DNA from 3 places in the Paenibacillus sp. NPDC101420 genome. Region 1 is predicted to be linked to each of the others. Evidence: riboswitches for the same ligand, from Rfam matches in the RefSeq annotation. Region 1 holds a riboswitch; each other region holds the start of a gene.

Region 1 (9,950 bases):
TGTTGGATTGTTTATGTTAGCTTCGAAAGATGCCGCAAAAAATGCCACTTCGGGAGACCCAGTAGCATTCAATTACAGTGAGCTACCTAGAGTCGGTAAAGAGGATGCACCTGTTAAAATTGTTGAATTTGGAGACTTAAAATGTCCAGCGTGTTCCCAATTTGCAACTTCAGTTAAACCGAAAATTGTTCAAGATTTTGTCAACGAGGGAAAAGCAGCGCTCTACTTTGTAAATATGGCTTTCGTTGGTCCAGACTCTGAAACTGCCTCACTTGCTGCATTATCTGTTTACCATCAGAATCATGATGAATTCTGGAAGTTCTATGATGCTGTATATGCTCAGCAAGGTGATGAGAGCGAAGAATGGGCGACTGAAGATTTCTTAGTAAGCCTTGCGGAGAAAGAGAAGTTAGCTATCGATTACGAACTGCTGCGTAAAGATATCAAGGATCGTACGTATGCAGATGAGCTGAATAAGGGTATGCAGTTAGCTAGTGAAGCTGGGGTGACGACTACACCATCCCTTTATATCAATGGAGTAATGACTGCGGATCCATTTAACATTGAAGCGATTTCAACTGAGATTAACGACGCCGCAAAAGCTGTGGAGGCAAAGTGACAAAGTTCCTATCTTTTTGCAAGCGTAACTGCCTGTATCTGGCCTGGTTCGTCTCTTTAGTTGCTGTTGCTGGTAGCTTGTATCTGAGCGAAGTATTGAAATATGAACCTTGTAAGCTTTGCTGGTTCCAGCGAATTTTTATGTATCCTCAGTTATTCCTCTTGGGAATTGCGACGTTTCGAGGGGATAAAAGGATTATCCCATATGTTCTTCCACTAAGCTTGATTGGTGGTAGTATCTCGATCTATCATTATGCGGAGCAGAAGATTCCTGCGTTAAGTAAAGTGCTTCCTTGTACAATTGGAGTTCCTTGTAATAAGGATTACTTGAACTTTTTTGGATTCATTACGATTCCTTTCCTTGCATTAATCGCTTTTGTTTTAATTAGCATTTTACTTTGGTACGGACGTAAGGAAGAAGTGATGGAGTTAGATACAGAGGAAAGTTTAGGATTTTGATTTTTTAACTTTAAGTGATCCGAAAAAATGTGAAAAGTGATTAAAAACACGATCCAGAGGGATAATTGAAGAGAATGAAAGAGAGCATCCAATAAGACGCTGTATTTGCGCTTACTGGATGTTTTTTCATTCTTTTTTCATTTTTTTCAACGCTTTACTGTATACACTTTGTAGACTAATATTAGACCTTGTGAGAAGTTGAATATGCGCTGAATTTTCTTAGGAAAAACGGGGGAACCAAACTTGGCATATGTGCCAATGGGGTGAATCGGAATGGGTCGATTAGACTTTTACCGTAGGGCTAAACCACAGCCCGAATCCGCCAGCTAACCTCGTAAGCAAAGGTGGGATAATGACCATGCATAGCATGCGGATCATTTCCGTATGCTATTTTTAGTGTCTGCATTTATGAAATCCACCAATGAAAACAGCGCGCGGAAATTCCGTTTCAGCTCCCAAAGAAAGGAACTGTATCCACCATGGTAAGCAAGGTAAAACGACTATTGATCGGGCGTCCGATGAAGTCGAACGAACTCGATCATGAAAAGTTATCCAAGGTTAAAGCACTGGCTGTCCTGTCTTCTGATGCGCTCTCGTCTGTAGCCTACGGAACGGAACAAATTTTGATTGTACTGGTGGCTGCGGGGTTTACTGCCATCTGGTATTCCCTGCCAATTGCATTAGCCGTATTGGGCCTGCTGGCCATCCTGATTTTATCCTATCGGCAGACGATTTACGCTTATCCTCAGGGAGGCGGAGCTTACATCGTTGCCAAGAGTAATCTTGGTGTTCCGACAGGGCTCTTAGCAGGAGGGTCTTTGTTAGTGGATTACATTCTGACCGTAGCTGTTAGTGCGTCGGCAGGGACGGATGCGATCACATCGGCTTTTCCAAGTCTTCATAATCACACCGTTCTTATTGCAGTATCAGTTATTATTTTACTTACTTTGATTAATCTTCGCGGAGTTACAGAATCAGCTTCATTCATCGCAATCCCAGTGTATTTGTTTGTGGTGTCGATTGTAGTCTTGATTATCTCCGGTGTTATTAAATATGCAGCAGGTGGCGTGCATGCGAATGTCCCTGAAATTGGCTCTGCTGTTTCTAATGTTAGTTTGTTTCTACTATTAAAAGCCTTCAGTTCTGGCTGTTCGGCACTTACGGGTGTAGAGGCTGTATCTAATGCCATTCCAAACTTTAAAGCACCTGCTGAAAAGAACGCAGCCAAGACCTTAATGGTCATGGGGGTTATACTTGGATTTATGTTTACAGGTATCACACTACTGGCGTATTGGTACGGCATAGTGCCTGATGAAAAGGCAACGGTTGTTTCTCAGATCGCTGAATCGACCTTTGGCCGCGGAACCTTATATTTTTTCATTCAAGGTATTACAGCAGTAATTTTGTTCTTGGCAGCTAATACAGCTTACTCAGCGTTCCCGCTGCTCGCATTTATGTTTGCAAAAGATAAATATATGCCACATGCTTTTATGGTTCGTGGTGACCGTCTAGGTTTCTCTAATGGTATTATTTTTCTAGGTGTTCTGTCTGCTGTGCTTGTAGCTGCATTCCACGGAAATACAGAAAGCTTGATTCCACTTTATGCGGTTGGTGTATTCATTCCTTTCACATTGTCACAGCTAGGAATGATGGTTCATTGGTTTAAAACAAAACCAGCGGGATGGAAAAAAAGATTTGTTGTAAATACCATCGGTATGCTGACTACATTGACGATTACGCTTATTTTTATCATCACTAAATTCTCAAGCGTATGGATGGCTTTCATTTTCTTACCTGCTGTAATGTTCGTGTTCCACCGGATTCACAGGCACTATTTGAACACTGCGGATCAGCTTCGTATATGCCCGAGTACAGATAAACCTTTGATTAAAGGCAGTACAGTTGTTGTTCCTGTTGCGGGTGTAACACGTGCTGTACTACATTCCATCAGCTATGCCAAGTCTCTAACGGATAATGTTGTAGCCGTGTATGTTGGCTTTGATGAAGAGGACATTCAAAAAATGGAGCAACGGTGGGAGGAATGGAATCCGGGTGTACGCCTGATCGTACTTCGTTCCAGATATCGCAGTATTATTCGTCCGTTAGTGAAATTTATTGATACAGTGGAGTGGAAGACCGCAGCGACGGATCATATCACGATTCTGATTCCACAGTTTATAACTAAGCATTGGTGGCAAGCTGTACTTCATAATCAGACCAGCTTTTTAATCCGTTCGTATCTAATGAATTCAAAAGATGTTGTAGTTGCGACTGTCCCATATCATTTGAATAAATAATGGATCATTGAGGAGAGGCTATATCCGGAACGTTCGGAATATAGCCTTTTTTTGTATTTTTAAGAAGGGAATTATTGCAAATCCACAAAATTTAAAATTTATATGTTGACATAGAGAATGAGAATCAATATCATTTAAAAGTGAGACTGAGGTAGTCAATACCTTTGAATAACATAGGATGCACACACTAGGAGGGTATTTAATGTTTTTGTTTAACAGAAAAAGATTTGGAAGCATGAAATTAACGATGGTCGGATTAATGGTGATGGTGCTATTCTTATCCGCTTGCGGTAATAATAATCCCGGTAACGCTTCAAACGCAGGAACAGAGCCAACGACGGCACCTACTGCTGAAGCTACAGAAGCTCCTGCAGCCCCTAAGACGTTAACGGATGCAATGGGACATGAAGTAACGATTCCAGCTAATCCTGGGCGTGTACTGGGTTCTTATTTGGAGGATGCTTTGGTAACTCTAGGTGTGACTCCAGTAGCGCAATGGTCAGTGACAAATGGTATTCAAGATTATCTGTCCACTGAATTGAAGGATGTTCCTACGATCAGCTACGATCTTCCGCTCGAGGCAGTAACCAGCTTCGCTCCGGATCTTATCCTCATCCCATCGGAGTCATCTGTACAGAATGGTATCTATGACCAACTGAATAAGATTGCACCGACTTATGTGATTGGGGATAAGCTAAATCAAGATTGGCGTAAATCGCTACTCAAGATTGGTGAAATTCTGAACAAGACTCCTGAAGCAGAGAAAGCCATTAAAGATTATGAAGACAAGGCGGCTGCAGCGAAAGAAAAGCTTAAAGGAGCTATTGGAGAAGAGTCCGTGGCGATTTTATGGTTGGTACAAAAGAACTTCTATATTGTAGACGAAACTCGCAGCAGTGGTGCTGTATTATATACAGACCTTGGTGTAAAGCTGCCTAACTTAGTAACAGAAATTCCTGTTGGTACAAGAGCTACTTGGAATCCAATTTCGCTAGAGAAGCTTTCTGAGCTGACAGCAGATCATATTATCCTTGTAAATAGTGATAAGACTGAGGGTTCGGAGATTCTGGACAGTGCAATTTGGAAAGGCATCCCGGCTGTAAAAGCTGGCAATGTGCATGAAATGAGCTCAACAAGCAGTTGGCTATACAGTGGTGCGAACGCTGGTGGCAAAATTATTGATGATGTGTTAAAAAGTTTTGTGAAATAAAAAGTCGTAATTCACCATGAATGTGACTGATCATTTGGGTGGGGAAGGGCGTGCAGATCAAGTATCTTAAGATGCTTAGATCTGCACCATTTTTTTATAAACCATTCCTGTATTACTGAAAAATAACTCCTACAATTGTACAACCTAATTTTTTTTGCGATAATGAGAATGATTGTTGTTATCATATAGAACATTGTAACTATCGATTAAGGAGACGACTCATGGTTTCACCCTCAGATTTCGCACATCGTAATAAAAATGATACACAAAAAGCTATACATACCCGACCGGCAGCTGCAATGGGTATTCTAGTGATTGGACTCGCTGCCATTGCCTTTGGACTGGCACTTTCGGTCTCAGTAGGTGCGGCAGATATCAAGCTAGCTACGGTATGGGAAGCAATATTTCATTTCAATCCAGATGTACAAAAACATCAGGTGATAAGAGAACTGCGATTTCCACGCGCGATAGCAGGTGCTTTGGTCGGTGCTTGCTTCGCAGTAGCAGGGGCAATCATGCAGGGGATGACAAGGAACCCTCTTGCGGATTCAGGTCTGTTAGGCTTGAATGCGGGAGCAGGTGTAGCGCTGGCCATAGTTTTTGCTTTTGCACCTTCGATCTCATTCACTTCACTTATGTTGTTTTGTTTTATAGGTGCTGCTATAGCTTCTTTTATCGTATTTGGAATCGGGTCGCTATCTTTTAATGGCCTTACACCTTTACGTTTGACGCTGGCAGGTTCCGCGGTAAGTGCACTACTAGTTGCTGTTAGTCAGGGCATAGCTATTCTTTTTAACTTATCCCAGGATATAGCCTTCTGGTTGGCTGGCGGAATGGGCGGGGCAAGCTGGACTCAGATCAAGATTATTTTCCCTTGGGTGTTCGTGGCATTAATCGCAGCGATGATGTTATCGCGGTCTGTCACCTTGCTCAGCTTAGGAAGAGAAGTTGCAGTTGGTCTGGGGCAGCGGACAAGATTAGTACAGTTGGCATGTATGATTGTTGTAGTAGTTCTTGCCGGAAGTGCAGTCTCAATGGTTGGCCCGATTGCTTTTATAGGACTAATTATTCCACATGTAGCACGTTATTTCGTTGGAGTAGATTATCGCTGGATCATTCCTTGCTCGGCAGTTCTTGGGAGCTTATTGATCATCTTTGCGGATATCGCCGCTAGAATGATAAATGCCCCTTATGAGACGCCGCTAGGCGCATTAATTGCCATCATCGGTGTACCTTTCTTTATTTACTTAGCGAGTAAGCGGAAGGGGGAGCTGTAATGCACAGAACAACCCTTTCTACCAATGAAAATGAACGCCGTACACGTGCTATTACAGTGTTAGCGGTCCTTGCCATATTGATCGTTGTTGTTTTTATTGTCAGTATGAATACAGGATTTATGCGTCTATCCCCACGGGAGGTATTACATACACTGCTGGGTGATGGAACTCATCAGCAAAAGCTTATTTTATTTGATTTCAGATTGCCTCGCATCGTAATTTCATTGTTGGTTGGAGCGGGCTTTGCGGTGTCAGGCTGTATTTTACAAAGTCTCGCAAGAAATGCACTTGCTGAACCGGCTACGCTGGGCATAAGTGCGGGTGCTGGTTTTGCGGTAATCATTTTTATCTCGTTTTTTCCGGCTACAACAGCAGCTCCGGTATTTGTCTTGCCGCTCTTAGCGCTTGGAGGGGCTAGCTTAACCGCCGCTTTAATCTATATTCTTGCTTATAGAAAAGCAGATGGTCTATCTCCAACAAGGTTGATCCTTATCGGGATTGCAGTCGCTGCCGGGATTAACGCTTGCCAGCTGGTGTTGGCACTTCGGCTTGATCCCAATAATTATCAGTTTGTAGCGACTTGGATCGCCGGGAAAATATGGGGTGGCGATTGGAGATTCGTCCTTGCTCTGCTACCTTGGATAGCGATTCTGTTACCGTTCGCCTTCTATAAAGCCCGTATTCTTAATGTATTGAATCTAGGGGACCATACTTCAGTAGGACTTGGAATGCGAGTGGAGAAGGAGCGTATTCTTCTTCTAGTGACAGCAGTTGCGCTTGCCGGCTCCTGCGTTGCTGTAAGTGGAGGAATTGGCTTTGTCGGCCTAATTGCACCACATCTTGCCCGCAAGCTTGTGGGACCCCGTCATCAGGTATTATTGCCCGCTAGTGCGTTGACAGGGGCGCTTCTTATGATTACTGCTGATACTATCGGAAGATGGGTGTTACAGCCTGCAGAAGTTCCAACAGGCATCGTGGTTGCGATCATTGGTGCACCTTACTTTTTATATTTACTCGCCAAATCAAAAGCATAATGCGTACGAAGCGAGTTTTACTATGTAGTTCATTCTAGGAGCATAGCTCCATAAAACTTTTAAGGAGTTGTTAACATGTCAGAACGTTTGAACACAGAAGAGTTAAGTATTGGGTATGCAGAGGCTACAATTGTTAAAGGGTTGAACTTAACTATCCCTACGGGAAAAATAACCGCACTAGTGGGCGCTAACGGTTCTGGTAAATCTACAATTCTTAAAACAATGGCCCGGATCATGAAGCCTAAGAGCGGCAGCGTAATGCTGGACGGCAAATCGATCCATAACTTTTCAACGAAAGAGGTAGCTCGTCAGCTTGCGATCTTACCGCAAAACCCGACGGCTCCAGACGGACTAACGGTCTCTGAACTTGTCAGCTATGGCCGTTTCCCGCATCAAAAAGGATTTGGCACAATGACAGCAGAGGATCGCAGCATTATCTCCAACGCAATCACTGTTACAGGTATGGAGCCTTTCCATGACCGTCCGATTGACCGCTTATCTGGAGGACAACGTCAGCGCGCTTGGATCGCTATGGCATTGGCGCAAGAAACTGACATTCTATTTTTGGACGAACCAACAACATTTCTAGATATGGCTCACCAGCTTGAAGTTCTACAGCTTCTGCAAAAGCTGAATGAGGAAGAAGGCCGTACCATTATCATGGTCGTGCATGATTTGAATCATGCTACTCGTTATGCACAGCATATGGTAGCTATTAAATCCGGTACTGTGGTTAGTGAAGGCTCACCTACTGAAGTTATGACACCAGATGTACTGCGGGAAGTGTTTGGAATTGAGGCAGATATTGTTCCAGATCCACGCACCGGTGTGCCGCTGTGCCTTCCTTACGAGCTTGCTGCATACAAAGCTGTGTAATTATTTTGAAATCATACAACGAACAGGCTCCCGTCATTGACAAGGGAGCCTGTTCGTTGTTACAGTTGTGGTTGCCTACAAATCCATGATACCACTACTAAAAATAGATCAAGGACCATCATTTATACATGGTTAAAGGAGCATGAAACATGAATATTGACAAAATTCAAAATGACTTAGAGCAGCTAATGACTGCAGGGATTGTGAAGAGTCATGAGAACTTAAAAGATCACGTGTATACTAAAATGGGCGGTAAAGCTGATATTTTGGCAGCCCCAGCTACTTATGAGGAAATTCAAAAGATCGTTACATATGCGGAACAGAATGGGATAAACCTTACGGTACTTGGGAACGGCTCCAATGTGATTATCCGTGATGGAGGTGTGCGTGGAATAGTTCTGCAAACGGCAGGACTAACGGATGTGGGGATTCGAGACAATCTCTTATATGCGGAGTGCGGCGCTAAGATTATTGATGTTTCCAGATATGCGCTGGATATGGAGCTTACGGGTCTTGAGTTCGCCTGTGGCATTCCAGGAACGGTTGGTGGAGCGTTATACATGAACGCAGGCGCTTACGGCGGAGAAATTAAAGATGTACTGCATAGTGCACTGGCTATAACTAAGAGCGGACAATTAGTGACTCTGCAAGGGGATGAGCTGCAATGGGGTTATAGAAAAAGCGTGTTCGCAAGCGGTGAATACATCGTACTTGAGGCCAATTTTGCTATGACTTCTGGTGATGCATTAGCCATCAAGTCGAAAATGGATGAACTTACTTACTTGCGTGAATCCAAGCAACCGCTTGAGTATCCTTCCTGTGGTAGTGTCTTTAAACGTCCTCCAGGTCGGTTTGCAGGTCAGTTAATTCAAGAGAGTGGCTTGCAGGGAACAAGAATCGGTGGTGCTGAGGTATCCAAGAAGCATGCAGGGTTTATTGTAAATGCAGATAATGCAACCGCCAGCGATTACATTGGGCTAATTCACCATGTAAGAGCGACTGTGAAGGATAAATTCGGAGTGGAGCTTGAAACTGAAGTGGAGATCATTGGAGAAGAGTAACTATTAATTAGAAAGAGCCCACAGATTACTGTGGGCTCTTTTGCTGTCATTACATATGGCTTAATCCACTGAAAGGGTATATTTAGCTCTTTCAGTAGTTATTTCCGCCTTGCGATCACTTATGTCCTCAATCCGAAGCCCGTCAATAGCTAAGTCATAGGTGGAGTGTGGTAGCGATACTAGCTCACCATCGGCGTTTAAAGTGCTGCCAAATCCTTTTAATATTAATGCACTCCCAAGATAATCATCGATAACATCCTCCGCACTCCGAAACTCAACAGCCTCTAGATTAAAATGAATTTTATCCAGATCACGAAGCTCCTTCTTTTCAATTACAATAGTTTCATTCACATGACTGTTAATCCAGTCCATAAGTTTCTGTATACTTTGTTCCATTAGATGATCCCACCCTTACCTCGAAGATTATTATGTTTAAGTTACCCTTTTCTTAGGATTTGAATCCTTATTTTTGCCACATCTGAGCGGATTTGAACAAAGGAAGCTACTAAGGAATAGCGAATGTTACAGAATAGCAACAACAGAGATAATCCTCTACAACCAGAATAAGGATAGAAGAAAGTTAACTATTCTAAAAAGGGGGGAGTGTTATTGATTCAGCTAACTGAGGTCTCAAAATATTATCAGGAGAGGTGTGCAGTTGATCGAATTACTTTCACGGTGGAGAAAGGTGAGGTCTTTGGATTTCTAGGTCCCAATGGTGCAGGGAAGACTACAACGATGCGAATGATGACAGGGCTTCTTCAGTCTACAAGCGGAGAAATTTTAATTAATGGCATGAATATTTCATGTCATAAAAAAGAAATCCATGCTCAAATTGGTGTTGTTTTCGAGCTTCCGAACCTATACATGCGTAGTTCTATTCGAAATAATCTGGAGCTGTTCGCTGATCTGTATAGGGTAGCAGGAAATCGAGTGAATGAAGTCATGGAAACCCTCCAGCTGTTAGATAAGGAAAAAGCTAAAGTAAGCAGCTTATCCAAAGGCTGGAAGCAGCGTGTTCTAATCGCCAGAGCCTTATTACATAAGCCTCAAGTGTTGTTTTTAGATGAGCCTACAAGTGGGTTAGATCCAAATTCAGCTTCACTCATACGTAATCA
Region 2 (9,969 bases), on a different contig from region 1:
GATATGACTTATCGTGCTGTCCGCACTTTGCAGGAATGCGATATTATTGCAGCTGAGGATACAAGACAAACTCGGAAATTGTTGAGCCATTTTGAAATTACACCCTCTATGCTGTTCAGTTATCATGAGCATAATAAGGCTGCCAGTGGACCTGAACTTATCCGCTATATAATAGAAGGAAAAAATTTGGCACTCGTCAGCGATGCCGGTTTACCAGCCATTTCCGACCCTGGTGCTGACCTTGTAGCCCTTGCCATAAGTCACGGTATACCAGTAATTCCTATACCCGGAGCTAACGCAGCTTTGTCAGCATTAATTGCCTCCGGTCTGCCTACGACTACTTTCACTTTTATCGGCTTCTTACCTCGAGAACGTAAAGATATCCGTGTGGTATTAAGTCCACTTCGTTCGGCGCAAGGGACTATACTGTTCTACGAATCTCCACATCGCGTGGTGAAGACATTGGCTCATCTCCATGAAGCATTTGGCAATCGGCGAATTGTGCTTGCTCGTGAACTGACAAAGAGATATGAGGAGTTTCTGCGTGGGACGATCGAGGAATGTACGGATTGGCTCGCTGAACATCCACCACTTGGTGAATATGTTATCGTCGTTGAAGGCGAGAGCAAGGAAGATGCTGAAATGGCGGAATCGGCCTGGTGGCGCCAGTTAAATATTGAAGAACATGTTGCTCATTACGAAGCAGCAGATATGCCGCGTAAAGAAGCTATGAAAAAAGCAGCCTCTGATCGTGGTGTGTCAAAGCGGGATATTTATAACGCACTTCTGGATAAAACGGAGCAGCAGTAAGTGTTATTGACGGATTCTAATTCTAAGAGGCTAATAAGGTGCGGAGGGGTATTACGAAGCTGACGAGATTCTAGCCTGAAGGTGGTTCCCAAAAGGAAGCCCAAGATAGACCAGATCATGGTAAAAACTCGATTTGCTTCATGCTCTCACCGCATTCCCCATCATTATTAGGTGTCATGAGGGGAGTTAATACTTGTAAACACCTTTTGGGCAGGAAACACAGGTGATTGCAGAAAAAAAATACCTCCCGCGGTCACGGGAGGTCAAGGAGATATGAAAAGGTTAGAATTAACAATTTGATTAGTTCTATTATATACTATTTATTTTAGTTTGTCACAGGGGTAGGGATAGTAGAAATGCATTCATGACAAACTATTTTTCCTTTGAAGTAAGTTACGTTCTCAGCGTTGCCGCAGAAAATGCAGGCAGGCTCATATTTCTTAAGCATAATGCGCTCACCATCAACGTAAATTTCAAGTGCGTCTTTTTCACCAATGCCAAGAGTACGGCGCAATTCAATGGGAATAACTACCCGTCCAAGTTCGTCTACTTTTCTTACAATTCCTGTTGATTTCATCATAACAATCGTTACTCCTCTCAATGTTCCAAAAACGTCATTATTCGACATTGTTCACTGTTTTATGATATTTATAATACCAACGATTCCCAAAACAGTCAACCTTTTTTCATCTGTTGAATAAGTGCTTTTTCACGAAAACTTTGAATTCCCTATAACAATCACGAATTCTAAAAAAAGTGAAAAAATAAACTTTGTCGATTTACCAAGACTAAAAACGTCACTATTCGACAAAGTACGACATAATTACTTATTATATACTTATATTGGTTAAAATCATACTAAATTTAATAAAGGAGTTGATCTCATGAAGCAGCCGCTCACAGAAGAAAAGGTTTTCAAAGATCCGGTTCACAATTATATCCATGTGCAGGATACTATTATTTGGCGACTAATAAATACAAAGGAATTTCAGCGTTTACGCCGTATTCGCCAGCTGGGTACCTCGTATCTTACTTTTCATGGCGCAGAGCATAGTCGGTTTTCTCATTCCCTAGGGGTGTACGAAATTACACGTAGAATTATTTCGCAATTTGAACGAAGCGGGTATAAGGATTGGATTCCTGAAGAAAGTCTGCTCACCTTGTGTGCGGCCTTGCTGCATGATCTGGGACACGGTCCATTTTCCCATTCTATAGAAGAAGCTTTTGAAATGAATCATGAGGATTGGACTTGTCGAATTATTCTGGAGGACACAGAGATTACTGAGATCTTGCGTGATGTGGAGGAGGATTTTCCTCGTAAAGTAGCCTCTGTAATCGCTAAAACTTATGAGCATGAAATTGTTGTAAATCTGGTTTCGAGTCCGCTAGATGCTGATCGCATGGATTATTTGCTGCGTGATGCATACTATACAGGTGTAAACTATGGAACGATCGACATTGATCGGATTTTAAGAATGCTGCGTCCTTATAATGGTCGAATTGTTGTAAAAGAATCGGGAATGCATGCCATTGAAGATTATTTAATGTCGCGTTATCAAATGTACTGGCAAGTCTATTTTCATCCGGTGACACGCAGCTCAGAAATTATTTTGCGACAAATTTTTCGTAGAGCCAAGGAGCTTTTCCAAGAGGGGTACAATTTTAGTTTCATGATTAATCCACTGGAGGATTTGTTCCGTGGTGAGGTGACAGTGAAGCAGTATTTAATGCTGGATGAAGCACTGGTACAGACGGCTTTTATGCAGTGGACGCTTGAGAAAGATGAGCTACTAAGCGACTTGTGTACCCGTTTTATTCATCGTAAACTTTATAAATATGTTGAGGTGGAGAATCTCGATACAGATATGATTACTGAAATTCGCAGCAGTTTTGCGGCAGCGGGACTTCACCCAGAATATGATTTGGAGATTGATTTTCCGACAGATCTGCCCTATGATGTGTTCCGTCCGGGAGAAGCTTTTGACAATAAACAAATTCTGCTGCTTGATCGGCATGATCATCTGCGGGAAATTTCAGAGGTGTCGGATATTGTGCGTTCTATTAGCGGCATTCACCGTGGAAGATATCATCTTTATTTTCCTCAGGATAAGTTAAGAAATGCGCTTACGCGATTGCCTGCTTCTATTGCAGAGATTTTTGCAAAATAATACAAGAAAATATGGGATTTTTGACAGGAAGAGTAGAAAAATAAGATATCACGGATAGCGTGAAACTTATATTGTCTTATATTAAAAAAAGAACAAGGAGTGAGGGTTAAAATGTTTCTGTTTGACACACATACGCATCTGGATGCACCTCAATTCGACGAGGATCGCGAAGAAGTTATCGCTCGTGCTGTAGAAGCAGGAGTTAGCAAGATGATTAATATCGGATTTAATCGGGAGACGATTCCCTCAACGATGAAGCTGGCGGAATCTTATGATTATATTTATGCGGCAGTGGGTTGGCATCCTCAGGATGCGATTGATATGAAAGAAGGAGATCTCGATTGGATCGCTTCTCTATGCAGTCATAAAAAAGTAGTGGCTATTGGTGAAATCGGACTGGATTATTACTGGGATACTTCTCCCAAGGATGTGCAACATGAAGTTTTTCGCAAGCAAATTGGACTAGCCCGTGAATTAAATATGCCGATTTGTATTCATGATCGTGATGCACATGAGGATGTTGTACGGATTTTACGGGAGGAAAAAGCAAATGAGGTTGGAGGCGTGATGCACTCGTTCTCAGGAAGCTGGGAAACAGCTAAAATGTGCTTGAATCTTGGTTTTCATTTATCCTTTGGAGGACCCATTACGTTCAAAAATGCAAGAGTGCCAAAAGAAGTGCTTGCGCAGACACCACTAGACCGATTATTGATCGAAACCGATGCTCCATATTTGACTCCACACCCCTTCCGCGGGAAGCGAAATGAGAGCGCTCATGTGAAGCTTGTAGCAGAGGCAGCAGCTGAAATTAAAGGGTTAACATGGGAAGAATTGGCTAAAATAACGTATGCGAACGCACTGGAACGATTTGGGATTGAGTGAAAACGGGAGCAAAACAGGTGAAAAATAGAGAATGGCCGATATATTAAACTTTTTTAATATAAAAACGGCTGAATATTACAATATTTTAACCATATTTTTGCGTAAACGTGGTTGAATCGTCCTTTACAACATGCATCAAAACAGGATATCATCTTTTCAGTGATGTGAGCTGTGTTATAGTGACAGCCATTGATTCATGGATCGTCTCGCTGAGTCTCCGTATGGAGAACGGGGGAACCAATATTGACCTACCGCATGCCTGTATTTTAAATACGGTTTAGACGTGCCGTAGGACAGTATTTGATTTCTTCACGTGGTCTTTGGGGTGAATTTAAGGGCAACCGCCATGAGCGGGTGACCTGAAATAGGGCGTCTCTCTTTCGTCCGAACCCGACAGCTAACCCCGTAAGCGCAAGTAAGAGAGGCAACCTCGTGCACAAGCATTCTCTATTCTGATATTGGAGAAGCCACGAAAGAGTCCTCAGTTGAACTCTTTTTAGGCTTTTTTATTTTTGAATAAATAGAATGTTGCCCACATACTGTTATATAACAGGGGTGGGAGTAGCTGTGCCGAGCAGGCGATCCATGAGCAGGAGACGCTAAGTTATTACGTGCGTGTCCTGTGACAATCTCAAATAGTTTCGTCAAAGGAATTCAGTCCTCATGATATACAATTGACGACGGGGCTATGTAAGGAGGATGGAGAGAATGGGCGTATTCCAACCAGAAGTATCCCATGATTCGCAGTCATCCAGCAGGTCTTTCGCATTACGGTGGGAGCAAGTAAATACTCGCGTACTTTTACTTGCAGGCGTGATTTCAGTCGCTATCGCGCTACTTATTCTGCTGTACGTACACGGTCAAAGTAACAAACAATTATTTTTAGTAATAGACGGGCAAACACAGACGCTTGAAACGCGGGAAGCGCTTCTTGGTGATGTGTTGGAGAAAGAGCAAATTTCGCTGCAGCCGCATGATGAACTATCTTTAGGTCTGAGTGATGAAATAAAAGACGGTGACCGTGTCGTTATCAATCGTGCGCAGAAAATTAGTCTTACTGCGGATGGAGCAACAAAAACGTTATATACGACCGAGGACACAATTGGTAAAGCAATTGAGAAAATGGGCATTACCCTAGAAGGTCATGATAAGATTTTCCCTTCGTTAGACACCACCATTTCTGCAAACATGGAGGTTAAGATTGTTCGCATCAACAAACAGACCGTACAGCGAACAACTAACTTACCCTTCAGAGTCATCAAGACAGCAGACCCCTCCCTTACTGTGGGAACAGTTAGAGTGGCACAGGCAGGCAAACCAGGCGTCATGATTCAGCATATTGAGAAGATCTACCAAGACGGAGAACTGGCCTCTATGCGCATGATTGGTAAGGAAGTACAAACGGTAACGAAAGATAAGATTATTGCCGTTGGTACCAAAGCACTTCCTAAGCCGGCTGTAGCTAAGACTACAACAACTTCCAAATCAAACACCACTTCAAAAACGGCTAAGGTTAGCGCTAAGACTAATAATGTCACAAGCAAGGCTGGCGTAGACTTTGAGTACAAGAAGATGATTAAGAACGTCTCCATGACAGCTTATTCATCAGAAGAGCCAGGTATTGGTAACAAAACTGCTTCCGGAACACGCGTAACGGAAGGTCGTACAATTGCGGTAGACCCGAATGTAATTCCTATTGGCTGGTGGGTATATATCGAGGGGCTTGGATTCCGCCGAGCAGAAGATACTGGCGGTGCCATTAAAGGCAATAAAGTAGATGTCTATTATGATTCACTGAGCCATGTGCGTAATTTCGGACGTAAATCACGTACCGTTTATGTGATTGGACCTGTGAAGCCGGAGTTAAACTAGGCTGAAGCTTTTGCAAATTATTCTTTGATAAGCTATAGTGATGATAACCGTTAAGGAACGCCAGATGATCATTTCGTTGATCGCAGAGCAACCGCTCATCACTTATACATTCTTTAACCAAAAGAAGAGGAGCGAAACCTCTTCTTTTTTGCTTTTTTTGGAAGGAGTCAAGAGATATGATTAAGGAATTAATTGTCGTTGAAGGTAAGAGTGATACCGTCGCTGTTAAACGTGCTGTAGAAGCAGATACGATCGAAACAGGGGGCTCGGCTGTAGACCGGACCGTAATTGCGAAGATCGCGCTTGCTATGGAGCGTAGAGGAGTGATTATCCTTACTGACCCGGATCATGCGGGTGAACGAATTCGTAAGATTGTGTCCGCAAAGGTGCCGGGCTGTAAGCATGCCTTCATTCCTGAGAAGGACGCAACCCGCAAGGGAGATATCGGTGTGGAGAACGCTTCACCAGAGGCGATTCGTCATGCGCTGCGGAATGTACATACCTCTTTTGAAGGTGCACCTGCTTTAATTGGACTTGATGATTTAATGGCCGCTGGAATGCTTGTACACCCTCGGGCAGCTGAAAGACGTATGGCACTTGGTAATTTGCTTGGAATCGGATATTGTAATGGCAAGCAGCTGTACAAGCGGCTGGCGATGTTTGGAATTACGCGGGAGGAATTTGCCGGAGCTCTCGCCCAAATTGATCAGGGGGGCATTACTTCATGAGTGGTAGAGAGGAAATTTCGACTCCAAAACGGACGAAAGAAATTATTCAACGTTATGGATTCAAGTTCAAGAAGAGCTTAGGACAGAATTTTTTGATTGATCAAAATATATTGGACAAGATTGTTGACGCTGCTGGGCTAGATAGCGAATCAGGGGCATTGGAAATCGGCCCTGGGATTGGTGCCCTGACGGAGCGTTTGGCGCTAACCGCTGGTGCGGTGACCGCTGTGGAGATCGACCGTAGGCTGATTCCTATTTTAAGGGACGTACTTTCCCCTTATCCGCATGTTAAGGTTCGTAATGATGATGTTCTGAATGTAAATCTGCAGGAGCTGTTCAAAGAAGATTTTGCATCCGTGAACAAGGTAAGCGTAGTTGCCAATCTGCCGTATTATGTAACTACTCCGATTCTGATGAAGCTGCTCGAAGAGAAGCTTCCGCTTGATAACATTGTTGTAATGATTCAGAAAGAGGTTGCGGAGCGTATGGCCGCTTCTCCGGGAGGAAAGGAATACGGGAGCCTTAGCATTGCCGTGCAGTACTACAGCGAGCCTGAGCTCGTCTGCATTGTGCCGCGTACGGTGTTCATTCCTCAACCTAATGTGGAGTCCGCTGTAATCCGTCTAAAGGTAAGAGAGCGTCCACCGGTAGAAGTTGAGAGTGAGAAGCACTTCTTTGAGGTCGTCCAAGCTTCTTTCACACAGCGTCGCAAGACGATTGCTAACAATCTCAAGGCTCGTTACTTCCCTGAAGAGGGACGTGAGCGTCTGGAGGCTTTACTCGCAGAAGCTGGTATTGAACCAACACGTCGTGGAGAAACGTTAAGTCTAGAAGAATACGCCCGATTAAGCGGTGTTCTGTTGGCTGCTGGAATTGAATAAGCTAAAAACATAGCTAGTTATGAACCAACTGAGGCCTTTGCCCATACGATGGGGTAGAGGTGGTGGTTGTAATGAATTTAGGAGACTTGGTCGTTCGCAAATCTTATGGCGGAGATTTGACTTTTCGTGTAGATCATATTGTGCAGGACAGAGCCGTCATTAAAGGCACAGATTTCCGTCTGTTGGCGGATTCTCCTCTGAATGACTTGGTTCAAGTTCCTCCTACCCGAATTACGGAACGAGGACAGCAGGCACAGATTAAAGCGAATGAATCACTGACACAGCTGCGGAAAGACCGACAGGAGCAAAGTCAGCGGAGCGGGAGCGCTCTATCAGAAGGAGCATGGGCTCCATCGCCCAAGGAAGCTGCTTATTTTGAAGTGCCGGGGAAAGTACTGCATCTGGATGGCGATCCAGCGTATTTGAATAAGAGCCTTAGCTTATACGAGCAATTGCGGATCCCTGCTGAAGGTCATCATGTTCATGAGTCCGCAATGGCTGACACTTTATACCGGCTGCTGCCCCGCGTGCGTCCAGATATTGTGGTGATTACCGGTCATGACGGGGTGCTGAAGCAACAGCATACTTACGATCTTCACAGTCTGAGCAGCTATAAAAATTCGCAAAACTTCGTAGCTGCTATTAGGGTAGCTAGGGATTATGAGCGAAATTTTGATGCGTTGACGATTGTTGCAGGTGCTTGTCAGTCACATTTTGAAGCACTGCTGGGGGCAGGGGCGAATTTCGCCAGTTCTCCTGGACGGATATTGATCCATGCCCTAGACCCAGTTTATGTGGCGGCAAAATCGTCGTTCACGCCCATTAGGGATACGGTGAATCTGAGTGAGGTTTTGAACAACACCATTAGTGGTAATCAGGGAATCGGCGGTATTGAGACCCGTGGCAGCTTCCGTATTGGGATGCCGCGTCTGCAGAACCTGTCAGCACTAAAAGTGACACCTTCCGCAATTTAATCGACAGGTACTGGTCTATTTTCAAAGCTAATAGGTAATTTGGAGTGGCCGAATAGAGTAACGCGAAGAAAGGGTGAGCGATGAGCTTAACCCTTTTTTTATATAAGAAAGTATAAGTTTCACGCTATACATTATCCTTATATTTCCCGCATTAACGCTAACCGTCCTTATAGGGACGACGCCAAAGGCGATTATGCTTGTGTGAAATGGTAGTTATCTTTAAAGATCGACAATGTTATTTTTCTTGCTTTGTGGTAAACCTATTACAGATAACAAGGCTATTAGTTCGCCTCTGATTCTCCGCAAAAAAATTCCGTTGACAACCAAATATTCATCATCTATAATTATTTATTTGCTTTGACAAACACCTGGGGAAGTTGTATAATGGACAAGAAAAGAGGTGGTCGTCAGGCAATGGCTAATAACGCGCTGTTGGAAATCAAACGCAGTCTCGAAGCTCACGTCGGTCATAAGATCACGTTGCGTGCAAACGGAGGTCGTCGTAAAACCGTAGAACGCACCGGTGTCCTGGAAGAAACGTACCCTTCTGTATTTATTGTCAAACTGGATCAGGAGCAGCAAACATTCAAGCGAGTCTCCTATAGCTATGCCGATATCCTTACTGAATCTGTGGAAATCACAGTATGTGAAGACGATGGGCAGATGCGGATTATGTATATTAAAGCTTAATGTTTCACGGGCAGCTTCCTTTGGAGGCTGTTTTTTATTTGTATCAGAAACGGTTGTCCTTCATAAAGGATGACTGTTTCTTTTTTTGCGTTAATATTCAGTGAATGATCCTTGTTCTAAGCAAGCATACTAATTGAGCAATCGGTTTATCATTTTCTTTCATAAGGGAGGAATTCCGTAATGAGCCGCAGAAAACGAGGCATGATGTCGGAAGAACTAAAGACAGAGTTAGCCAAGGAGCTTGGTTTTTACGAAACGGTGGAACGTGAAGGCTGGGGAGGAATACGGGCGAAGGATGCAGGTAATATGGTGAAAAGAGCGATTCAGCTCGCTGAAGAGGCTGCCCGGAAATCTTAATCTTTAGCGTGTGAACAATTATTTAACGAAAAAGGGTGCGTCTAACTGGCGACACCCTTTTATTATTGGACTTCATTAGAAGTTTTTCATATAATATGTTAAGTTGTTTTTACGGGAAAAGCTGAAGGTGGGTGAACGCCTTGAAAATGTATGAGAAGGCACCAGCTAAAATTAATTTGATGCTGGATGTGCTGCACAAGCGTGCTGACGGTTTTCATGAGGTGGAAATGATTATGACCATGGTAGATCTAGCAGACCGTTTAGAGCTGTCTGAGCTGCCAAGGGATACTATTATAATATCAAGTCAAGCGGGTTATATTCCCCTAGATGAGAAGAACCTGGCCTTTCAAGCGGCTAGGCTTATTAAAGAGCGTTATAACGTGAAGAGTGGTGTACATATCCATCTGGATAAAAGAATACCGGTGGCAGCTGGCCTGGCTGGCGGCAGCAGTGATGCAGCGGCTACCCTGCGTGGTCTGAACCGACTGTGGCGCCTAGGTATACCTGCGCAGGAGCTGCAGGAGCTTGGCGCTGAGCTTGGCTCAGATGTGCCTTTCTGCGTTACAGGTGGCACTGCCTTGGCAACAGGTCGTGGCGAGAAGCTGAC
Region 3 (9,969 bases), on a different contig from region 1:
ATCCAGTGTTCGTAATCGCCCCTTGCCCCAAATCGGTCAGGAACGCAGCTGCGGTTGGCACAAGGATAATGAACGGATGCACAAGGATCGCTATGGCAATCAGCTTCATCTCCTTGGCCTCTATTTTCCGTCCGAGGAACTCCGGTGTCCTGCCGACCATGAGACCGCACAGGAAGACACCCAGAATCGCATACATCAGCATATTGATCAGTCCGACACCTTTACCACCGAAGACATTGTTGAGCATCATCAGTGCAAGAGGCGTAATGCCTCCCAGCGGCGTCAGCGTATCATGCATATTGTTAACACTACCTGTCGTAGCTGCGGTTGTTACTGAAGTAAACAAGGAAGACTGCGGTATGCCGAAGCGCACCTCTTTACCTTCCATACTACCTTGTGAAGATTCTATTCCTAGTGCATTGATCGCCGGATTGCCTTTCGATTCAGCATAGAAGTTTAGGCTTAATAGCAGAACAAACAAGGTCATCATTGCGGTAAAAATTACCCAGCCCTGACGTTTGTTCTTGGCAAACAATCCGTACATATAAGGGAGCGAAGCTGGCAGCATCCACATAGAGAGAATCTCTAGCACGTTCGTAAGTGGATTAGGGTTCTCAAAAGGATGCGATGAATTGGCTCCGAAGAAGCCGCCACCATTGGTGCCCAAATGCTTGATCGATTCCAGAGAAGCTACTGGACCGATAGCAATTTGTTGCGTTTGCCCCTCTAGTGTAGTGACTTCAAGCGATGGTTTGAGTGTTTGCGGCACATGTAGTCCTACCAGTACCAATGAAACCAGCAGAGCTAGAGGAATGAATACACGAATATGTGCTTTAACGAAATCCTCGAAGAAGTTCCCGACTGATTTCCGTCCTGTGATCCCTCTGACAAAGGCAACCGCAACAGAAAATCCGCTCGCTGCAGACGTGAACATCATCATCGTGATGACAGCCATTTGTGAAAAATACGAAAGTCCCGTCTCCCCGCTGTAATGCTGCAGGTTTGTATTAGTCATAAAACTAATCACCGTATTGAACGAAAGCGTCTGTTCCATATCCGCAATTCCATTCGGATTTAGCGGTAAACCCCGCTGCAATCGAAGAAAGATATAGCTGAAAGTAACCAGTACGATATTCGTTAAAACAAAGCTGAGCGCATACTTCTTCCAGGACATACCGTCCCGTTTTTTCAGGCCGATCAGCTTAAAAATCCCTTTTTCCATACCTCCAAACCATCGATCCGTACGGTTCGGTTCATTAGAAAACACATAATATAAATACGTGCCCATCGGCTTAACCAGCAAGATGAGAATTACGATTACAGTAACAATTTGCAAAATGCCCATGAATGCCCCTCCTTAAAATTTCTCCGGATGAATCAATGCATAAACCAGATATATAAACAGCAGTAGGGTAACAGCGATTACTAGAATCACAGCTTATCCCTCCCCGTATCCTCAACTACACCTGCACACCAGCGCATAAATCCATAAAATAACCCGTAAATTACAGCTAACGAAGCCACCATATACAGATCCATCATATCTTCCGCACTCCTTCTTTTATCCTTAATGAGGTGATCTATCTACCAGAAAATCAGCATCACCGCTGTGGGAATAGATTACATAACTCGCGCCAAGTCTTTTATAGACCAATCTAGGATTTATTGAGCTTGTAATTACAAAAATCGGCTGTGTCGTCCAGGTACGGCACATCTGAATGTAACGGCAGCATAACGTAAAGCTGCTCTCGAACAGATATACCCGGCCTACCGGAAACGGCGGGCGAAACCAAGTATTCTGATGGCGGGTATCAACTAGAACGACTTGTTCAATCCCCATCTCTTCGAGTAGGGCCTTCTCAGGCAAGTTGTTGGTCAATCCGGCCATCTTAATGCCTCTGAATTTTAGAAGCTTAATAAAATGTTCGCCTGCCTTCGTTGGCGCACATACCAGTACATATTCATTCTGATCTGTCATCTCTTATTCTCCTCAAATGCTTTGCTTGTAAGATCAGAGCTTGATCACCCTGATCTTGAAAGAAAAGCTACCGCTAATGATGAATATAACGACCTCTTCGTGAGGTTTTCCATAAATGCTTTGCTTAAAAAAGCACAGCAAAAAGCCACAAAGGATTCTCCTCTGTGGCTCGCTAGCGGTCACATTGCACTCATCCTCTCTCCATACGCTTACGAGGTTAGCTGTCGGATTCGGGCGGTGAGAGTCGCCCTACCTGTATAGATGCGAGCTCACTGGCATCTTCTACAGGATTCACCCCATAACCGGCTTCCGACTCTCACATCGTCTGCCGATTGTTGGTTCCCCCGCTTTCCTTATCGGAAATTAAGCGGATCAAATATTCGATTGTTGTTGAAACAGGAGTAATCATACCCTTATGCAGGAAGTATTGTAAAACCTGATTGATGCCAAAATAATGCAAATTAAAAACTATTTTCGCATTGGATAGCGCTTACTTGATATCCAATCTCTCTATATCTCTTGTTTACTCGAGTTTCAATCCATTAGCGAAAAACGGTCATACCATGTGATTTTATTCACCACGATTAGTGAAATCACCAAAAATCGCCTATATAAGAAAGGAAACAAGAAAGCGAGATTAAGCGAGGAAGAAGCCCGATAACTCGCAATAAATACCTATTTGGTTCCCTTTTTCGTCGTAGTAGGCAGGATTTGGTTTAAATTGCGCTCAAAAGAACACTTTCTGTTTTTACAGAAACACCTTGAAAAGAGTATGATTCGGGTTGAATCTATTTCACGAAATACATTCAACGCTGAGTTCCTGCATTTGCAGGGAACGGGGGAACCATCAGGCCACATGGCCTACTTGGGGTGAATCCGAAGGAGACTGTTCAAGTCTCACATAGGTAGGGCGACTCTCACCGTCCGAATCCGACAGCTAACCTCGTAAGCGTAAAGAGAGAGACCCTTGATCCGCCACGCTTTGGCACAGGTGTGTGTATACCTGTATTCCAAAACCGCAGCAGAGGTCCTCCTCTTGCTGCGGTTTTTGCGTTACCTGAATCTATAGGGTGATAGCATGCTGGACGGGGTGAAAGAAATGAAACACTATTATTGGGGAACTCAGCAAGGGCTACTTGAGCCGATAAGTCTAAATTATGTTTGCTTTGGAGCGTTGTGGTTCGAAGAGGATCATCACAGAACTATTGTCGGCTATGCTTTTGGTCAGAAGCAGATTGAATCACTTCGCCATTTCAGCAGCCCATCTACCTGTGAATACTGTATGGACCGAACAATTATATACGAAATATATAAAAATATCCGAGAAAAGCAACAGCTGCAGGATTGGTCAGCACACCAACGTTTTCCGTGGCTCACCGCTTTTAAGGAACCGTGGAAAGACGTTGCAGTCGGTTGGTACGTAATGAGATCCCGCAACACCTTTCCCTTACATTTATCCGTTATACGCAAACAGAAATTCCGACTATGGCTGGAGCATGCCGCAGTCTGTGAGAATGAAGCTGAAATGCTCGCCTGTATAGAGAAGGCTAACGTCATTCACCATGTAAATCTTAAGCTTTTGGAAACCTAAGGAGGAGAAACCTGTCATGGACCAGCGAAGACTATCTCGCATAGAAGTATTCGTCTTTGATTCACCAGAGCCTATTCACTATGGAATGGAGGCTGATCAAGACAGCCGTTATGGCATCCTGAAACTTACCTGTAAAGGAGGTAGCAGCTGGGGGGCATGTCTTATCTCTGCCAATACCAAAACTTTCGACCTTATTAAATGGAGTTCTTTTCTCAGAATGATATACCATTGCCGGCTAGAGGAAGCGATAGATAAAGTACGTACCCATGGTTCAGAGTGGGATCAGACTCAGTTTGAGCTAGTGCAAGGTGCTTTACAGGATTTAAAAGCCAAGCTGCAGGGTAAATCCTTGGCAGGGCACATTGAGCAAGGTCGTCTGTACAGAGCTGTCGCTGGTGGGAGAGATTCCAAAGGAGGGCGGCTATATTATAAACCATCCAGTGTAGCGCTTCAAAAACATAGTTATCCAGAACCTGATACCGCCGAGCTTATCAACAAATCCATTTCTTACTTTTCTTTATTATAAGTTCATCCCATAACCCATTCTGAAAGGATCGTGTTTATCATGCCTGACCCCTTACCTTCCGAATCACCCCGTAGAACTATATTTGCAGAGTGTGTTCAAAAGTGTACGAATGATATCTATACGCTCAGTTCCATGTTGTTACAACAATCAGTAGAAGCCGAGAAGGTTACTATCCGTACTTTTAAAGAGCTTCATAAAATATTCCGTCAAAAAAGCTTCGACAGCCAGCTATTCTCTATCGAGGCTTACCGCTCTTGTATCCGACAATGCGCCGATTATTACGCACGCCGGTCTCTTCTGTCTGCCAAGACATTGCCTTGGGAGGAACAGCTTATAAAAACGATGTGGTATGGCCTAAAGCTATCTTTACCTCAAATAAGCATCATTCTGCAAAAGAGTGTTCCTGTCCTAAAAGCACAGCTTAGGCGTGTGCGGGAGCAACTGACTGCTCAAGAGGATTTGCTGCCTAGTGGTAATCTATCCGTTGTCTAACTCCCTCAACTATCTTCCAAATAACTTTTACGATACATACACAAAAATAAAAAAGCCACGGCATCTGCCGCGGCTTCCTTTCCCTATTTCCCTACTATTACGCTTTACTCTTACGAGCCTTTCCGTACATCCACAATCCCGCAATCATCCCCACCATGGCAATCCCAGTCAATACACCCTGAGTGAAATCCATTAAAGTGGACCCATTGGTCGAGAGCATTCTACTAACCGTAGCCAGAGATACCGAACTCATTAAAAGCATCATATTGTATTGTTCACTTTTAGTCATGATTACCACTCCTTAAAAGTTTATAAGAAGCCACTTAGATCTTGTAAGCCTTCATCGCTTTTCTGATCTCTTTAATACTTGGACGTTTGCCGTACATCAATACGCCTGTGCGATAGATCTTGGCAGCCAACCATCCAAAGATGAATGTGGTAACAAGCAGGATGGCTAATGATACAATAACTTGCCAGATCGCTACTTCACCAACACCAATCCGGAGCAGCATGGTCAATGGAGAGGTGAACGGTACATAACTCGCTACCTTAACCAGCAGAGTATCCGCATTAGAGATACTGAATAGTGGAACATAGAATGCTACGAAGCCTAACATCATAATCGGCATAACCGCTTGGCCAAGATCCTCTGTACGGCTGACAATCGAACCTACAGCTGCATACATCAAGGCATAGAGGAAATAACCTAGTACATAAAGAACAATCCCATAAAGCAACAAGTTAATATTAAGCTGACCTAAATCCAGGTCTAAATCTTTCAAGATCGTTGCATTATGCGGAAGCTTGAGATTGACAACTACCGCTGCAATAATGACGCCAATTTGTAATAACCCTACTAAGAAGACACCGATAACTTTACCGAACATTTGCGCTAAAGGTGAGGCACTTGTAATCAGAATCTCCATGATCCGTGAGCTCTTCTCTGAAGTAATCTCAGCTGCGATCATATTACCGGTCATCATGATAGACATGAAGAACAGCATAAGCATGGCGTATACAATGACGTAATTAATAGGTGGAGCGGATTCCTGCGACGCATCCTTATCTCCCGCAGTCCCATCAGGGTTGAGCTGCTGAGTAGCTATCTGTACCGGTGTTGACATAGCAGCAATCTGCTCCTGCGTCAGCTTGTCGCCAACGACGAACTGGGTGTTTACCTGCTGAAGGGCATTTTGGAGATAGATTTGTACATCGCCCTTCAATTCACCATTCTCACTATGATAAGTAACGGGTGGAAGTCCTTCACCAGTCGGTTCTGCAAAAGTAACATACCCTTCTACAGTCCCTTCATCTAAAGCTTTCTTTAGCTCCGCATCGTCGGCAGAAGTATATTGCACAACTTTTGCCTGCGGCATTCCTTCAGGTGAAGTATAAGCCTTCAACAACTCTGCAGCCTGATTTCCATCTTCCGCGATCACAGCAATTTGAGTCTCTGCGTTTGTTGTAGAATCTCCCTTAAACTGATCGATGATGTACGGAAGATTCATCCCAATGCTGAGCAGCAACACTAGAATTAACGTAGTAATCATGAATGATTTCGTTCTTACTTTATTTTTAAAGGTAAAGCCAATAATTGTCCCCATCTTATTCATGAGATTCACCCACCGCTCTGATAAAGATTTGATTTAACGTTGGTTCCTTAATTTCAAAATGCTCCACTTCACCCTGCGCCATCGCCTGCTGTAGGATACGTTGTGCTGCGCCGATCTCACTGATTGACAACAGATAACCTCGCTCCTGTCGCTGTACTGCTGTTACACCTGCAATTGATTCTAGACCGGTCACTTCGTTATCCGTACGCAACAATACTTGTTCACGAGGATATCCACTCTTAATCGTACGAATATCGCCCTGCACGACAGTATTGGAACGATCCAAAATCGTAATATTACGGCAAAGCTCTTCAACATGCTCCATCCGGTGAGTAGAGAATAAGATACTCGTTCCTTGATCACGCAATTCTTTTACCGTATCTTTCAGTAGTTCCACGTTAACAGGGTCCAAGCCACTGAAGGCTTCATCAAGGATGAGAATTTGCGGCTTATGAACGACTGCGGCGATAAAGCCCATTTTCTGCTGATTCCCTTTGGAGAGCTCTTCAATCTTCTTATTGTAGTAATCCGGAACCTCAAACCGATCGAGCCAGTAGCGAAGGCTCTTATCTGCATCACTAGCCGACATCCCGCGCAGACGTGCCAAGTAGACGATTTGATCGCTTACCTTTACCTTTGGATATAATCCTCTTTCTTCGGGCAGATAGCCCATGATTTGCTGAAGTTCGCTGTTATACGACTTTCCATTATACAAAATATTCCCGCCATCAGGGTAAATTAGGCCAAGCACCATGCGCATTGTGGTTGTTTTCCCTGCACCATTTGCCCCCAGTAATCCGTAAATTTCCCCCTTGCCTACCGTTAGGTTAATTCCGTTTACAGCGGTTTTTTCTCCATATTGCTTCATTACACTTTCCAGCTTTAAGGCTTCCATTTCTCTAGTCCCCTCTCTTGTGATCAATCAGGATAGGACGGTGTCCCTGTGTCCATAAACCCAATATTTCGTCCAATTCTAAACTGCGACTCTTGATAACCTTTACGCCCAAGTCCTGAATGCGTTTCTCGTTCTTAGAAAATTGTTCTATGATAAAAGAAGCTACACCCGGTGTATCCATGGTAAAGTTTATACCTCCCGGTAATTCCGCTGATAACTCAGCAAGCTCCTCTTCACCTGCAACCTGTACCCATACCTCGGTCCAAGTACCGAATAAACTGTCTTTCTCGGCCATACCCAGCAGTTCACCTCTATGCATAAGCATGATATAATCTGCCAACCGCCGCACCTCTTCCACAATGTGTGTAGAGATGATGATCGTAGCGTTGTTCTCATCCATATATTTAAGCAGCGTCTCGATCATAATCTTCCAGGCAAAGGGATCAAGACCTGATGAAGGTTCATCCAGTAGCAGCAGACTTGGGCGTGACGCAAGTGCTGCGGCAATTTCGAATTTCCGACGCTCACCCTTAGACATCTTAGAAAGCCTCATATGATATGGAACCTCAAAGCGATCCATTAGATCCTGAAAATACGACTCATCCCAGTTCGGATACCAATGCTGTCGAAATTGAGCGGCCTCTTCTGCATTCCAGTGGTTCTCCTCAGTAATCGACGTCTCAGGAACATAGGCAATGGTCTGCCGCAGCTCCAGAGGCAACCCGCTATCATACCTGTTCTCAAACCAATATATCTCGCCTTCCTCTGGATTGGTCAGCTGCATCAGTAGATTCAGTAGCGTGCTTTTGCCAGATCCATTCTGACCTACCAGGGCTGTAATATATCCTCTTGGCAGATTCATGGTCAGCGGTCCTATCGTCTTGTTTCGCCGCTGTTTAAGTACATTCCGCAATTCTATAGCCATCTGTACCATATGAATATGCGCCCCCCTTTCATTCCTTTGCTCTATACTTGCGTTCTACAATCTCCATAAAAATCTGCTCAAGTTCATCCTTGCTGCAATGTACCGATCGGCCGATATCCACAGCACTTTCAAGTGCTTTGCCTACCGTGTCTCGTTTGTATTCTTCCATTGCTCCGTCGCCTATGTGGGATACAAAGGTACCTGTTCCTTGTCTCGTTCGCAGCAAACCTTCGTTCTCCAGATCCTGATATACGCGCCGCACTGTAATTACACTGCATTTCAGATCTCCTGCAAACTCACGAATCGAGGGCAGTAGCGTACCTTCTGTAATGACTCCGCTAATGATTAATGATCTAAGCTGAGTCTCTATCTGATGATAGAGGGGCTCTGCACTATTTTCGTTGATTTGTACCGGTATCCACATTATTTACACCTCGCCTTCCACTCTAGCGTGCTAGAGCGCAGTCCTTGCCATTCCGATTTTTTATACGAGATTGCGACTCTTCAGTCGATGTATAGTCCATTTAGAGAATAACTGCACAGATATTGTCCCCAGCAGAAGTGATCCCCACATGATCGGAGATAACAGCCCCCACTCCTTGGAATAGGAGATACTGTATAAAAACAAATTACCTCCCCCAAGTGTAACTAGGAATGATATTCCCCACGATAACACTACGATAAGCAATGTTAGCCATAGATAAGCTTTGCCGCTAAAAAGATACTCAATAAAAATATATAGACCTGAGACCATGAATCCGAAGCCGAGCCATGTAATGGCAAAAGCTATATACGAGGGAACCGCCAGCTCTGTCCGGAAATTTTCCCCTAACAAGTAAACAATACCGAAGAATAACGTACCATTTAGAATAAAGGAGCAAACTCCCTGAAGTTTTCTCCGCGATAATATTACTGCAGCTGGAATTGGTAAGGTTCTTAAGTAAACCAACATTTTTGTGTAAGAGTCTTCACTCCAATATTTCATGGAACGGCGAGAGAATGTTAATCCCAATAAGGGTATAAAGGAAAGAAATAAGAAATCCGTTATCATCGTCCGATCCTGCTCACCTAGTACGTCATTTGCTACCAGGCTAGTCATTCCACCAAGATAACACATAAAAATAACTGTTATTACGAGGGTCCCTAATATCTTTAATTTGTCTCCGCGAAAATCAGAGCGCAACATAAACCATGAATCTTTTAATGTTCTCATTAAAACTAACCTCGCTTTACAATGTCTTCAGCGTCTAGCAGAAGCAGGTGTTCATATCCCTGTGCTTACTGTATATATCTATATACACAGTATATGTCCTTAATTTACCATTGTCAATCCTGTAAATGGAAAACATTCAAGTTGATTAGGAGGTATGCGCTCCCCCCTTTGGAGAAGGCTTTGCACGTATGGGAAACTGATCATTATCAGGATTAACTAATCAGAGGATTAAACATAACTTATGGAGAGGTTGAATATGAGCGAAGGACGCGGAGTGAGGACAGCCTCATTGTTGCTTCGCCAATGGGTTGTAGGTGTAGGGCCAGTTGTTGCGGCTCGGTGGGGTGATTGAAGGGCGGGAGCGACTCCTCTGTGGGTGTGACCACTAATGGATGCGACTCCTCGGCGTGCGCTACCACTGAGTGGATGTGAATCACTCGGTGGGTGTAACTGCTAGTAGAATTAACAATTAGGGAAAATCTCCCTCTAATTACTTGGATTTAGCCTGAAATCAACGTTTTTAGGGAATTCCTCCCTATAAATTCAGCCATTTCTACGTTTTAGAGCTTAAACGGTTAAAATACAGGGAGAAATTCCCTAATTATCGTTTTTCGAGCTCAAAACTTATCTCTTTCAGGGAGGTTTTCCCTAAAAATAAGTAAATAGAATGCTTCACATCACGCCACTGTTCATATCACAAGTGATTTCACAGTTCAATTTTACAACTTCAGCACTC

What was found. Region 1 has a riboswitch for cyclic di-AMP ahead of ACQKMP_RS29410 (APC family permease). Riboswitches for the same ligand answer to the same signal wherever they lie in the genome.
Region 2: it holds a riboswitch for cyclic di-AMP, as region 1 does, so the genes downstream of both, ACQKMP_RS29970 (3D domain-containing protein) here and ACQKMP_RS29410 (APC family permease) in region 1, are expected to answer to the same signal.
Region 3: it holds a riboswitch for cyclic di-AMP, as region 1 does, so the genes downstream of both, ACQKMP_RS19855 (hypothetical protein) here and ACQKMP_RS29410 (APC family permease) in region 1, are expected to answer to the same signal.

The regions. Positions count from the first base shown of each region.
Region 1 is NZ_JBNNSE010000012.1:53,698-63,647, reverse strand. Features, by position in the region: gene ACQKMP_RS29420 (DsbA family protein) at 1-619, shown strand, start outside; gene ACQKMP_RS29415 (disulfide oxidoreductase) at 616-1,077, shown strand; cyclic di-AMP (ydaO/yuaA leader) riboswitch at 1,275-1,433, shown strand; gene ACQKMP_RS29410 (APC family permease) at 1,557-3,374, shown strand; gene ACQKMP_RS29405 (ABC transporter substrate-binding protein) at 3,577-4,584, shown strand; gene ACQKMP_RS29400 (FecCD family ABC transporter permease) at 4,806-5,861, shown strand; gene ACQKMP_RS29395 (iron ABC transporter permease) at 5,861-6,895, shown strand; gene ACQKMP_RS29390 (ABC transporter ATP-binding protein) at 6,971-7,771, shown strand; gene murB (UDP-N-acetylmuramate dehydrogenase) at 7,921-8,832, shown strand; gene ACQKMP_RS29380 (hypothetical protein) at 8,893-9,228, opposite strand; gene ACQKMP_RS29375 (ABC transporter ATP-binding protein) at 9,442-9,950, shown strand, end outside.
Region 2 is NZ_JBNNSE010000014.1:8,473-18,441, forward strand. Features, by position in the region: gene rsmI (16S rRNA (cytidine(1402)-2'-O)-methyltransferase) at 1-810, shown strand, start outside; gene ACQKMP_RS29955 (AbrB/MazE/SpoVT family DNA-binding domain-containing protein) at 1,136-1,390, opposite strand; gene ACQKMP_RS29960 (HD domain-containing protein) at 1,695-2,978, shown strand; gene ACQKMP_RS29965 (TatD family hydrolase) at 3,090-3,860, shown strand; cyclic di-AMP (ydaO/yuaA leader) riboswitch at 4,058-4,287, shown strand; gene ACQKMP_RS29970 (3D domain-containing protein) at 4,569-5,732, shown strand; gene rnmV (ribonuclease M5) at 5,909-6,460, shown strand; gene rsmA (16S rRNA (adenine(1518)-N(6)/adenine(1519)-N(6))-dimethyltransferase RsmA) at 6,457-7,341, shown strand; gene yabG (sporulation peptidase YabG) at 7,413-8,315, shown strand; gene veg (biofilm formation stimulator Veg) at 8,730-9,005, shown strand; gene ACQKMP_RS29995 (small, acid-soluble spore protein, alpha/beta type) at 9,186-9,362, shown strand; gene ispE (4-(cytidine 5'-diphospho)-2-C-methyl-D-erythritol kinase) at 9,503-9,969, shown strand, end outside.
Region 3 is NZ_JBNNSE010000004.1:431,642-441,610, reverse strand. Features, by position in the region: gene kdpA (potassium-transporting ATPase subunit KdpA) at 1-1,345, opposite strand, end outside; gene kdpF (K(+)-transporting ATPase subunit F) at 1,358-1,435, opposite strand; gene ACQKMP_RS19855 (hypothetical protein) at 1,568-1,978, opposite strand; cyclic di-AMP (ydaO/yuaA leader) riboswitch at 2,169-2,358, opposite strand; cyclic di-AMP (ydaO/yuaA leader) riboswitch at 2,779-2,944, shown strand; gene ACQKMP_RS19850 (hypothetical protein) at 3,078-3,569, shown strand; gene ACQKMP_RS19845 (hypothetical protein) at 3,586-4,095, shown strand; gene ACQKMP_RS19840 (hypothetical protein) at 4,135-4,587, shown strand; gene ACQKMP_RS19835 (hypothetical protein) at 4,685-4,876, opposite strand; gene ACQKMP_RS19830 (ABC transporter permease) at 4,911-6,200, opposite strand; gene ACQKMP_RS19825 (ABC transporter ATP-binding protein) at 6,193-7,095, opposite strand; gene ACQKMP_RS19820 (ATP-binding cassette domain-containing protein) at 7,100-7,957, opposite strand; gene ACQKMP_RS19815 (GntR family transcriptional regulator) at 8,049-8,444, opposite strand; gene ACQKMP_RS19810 (hypothetical protein) at 8,505-9,233, opposite strand.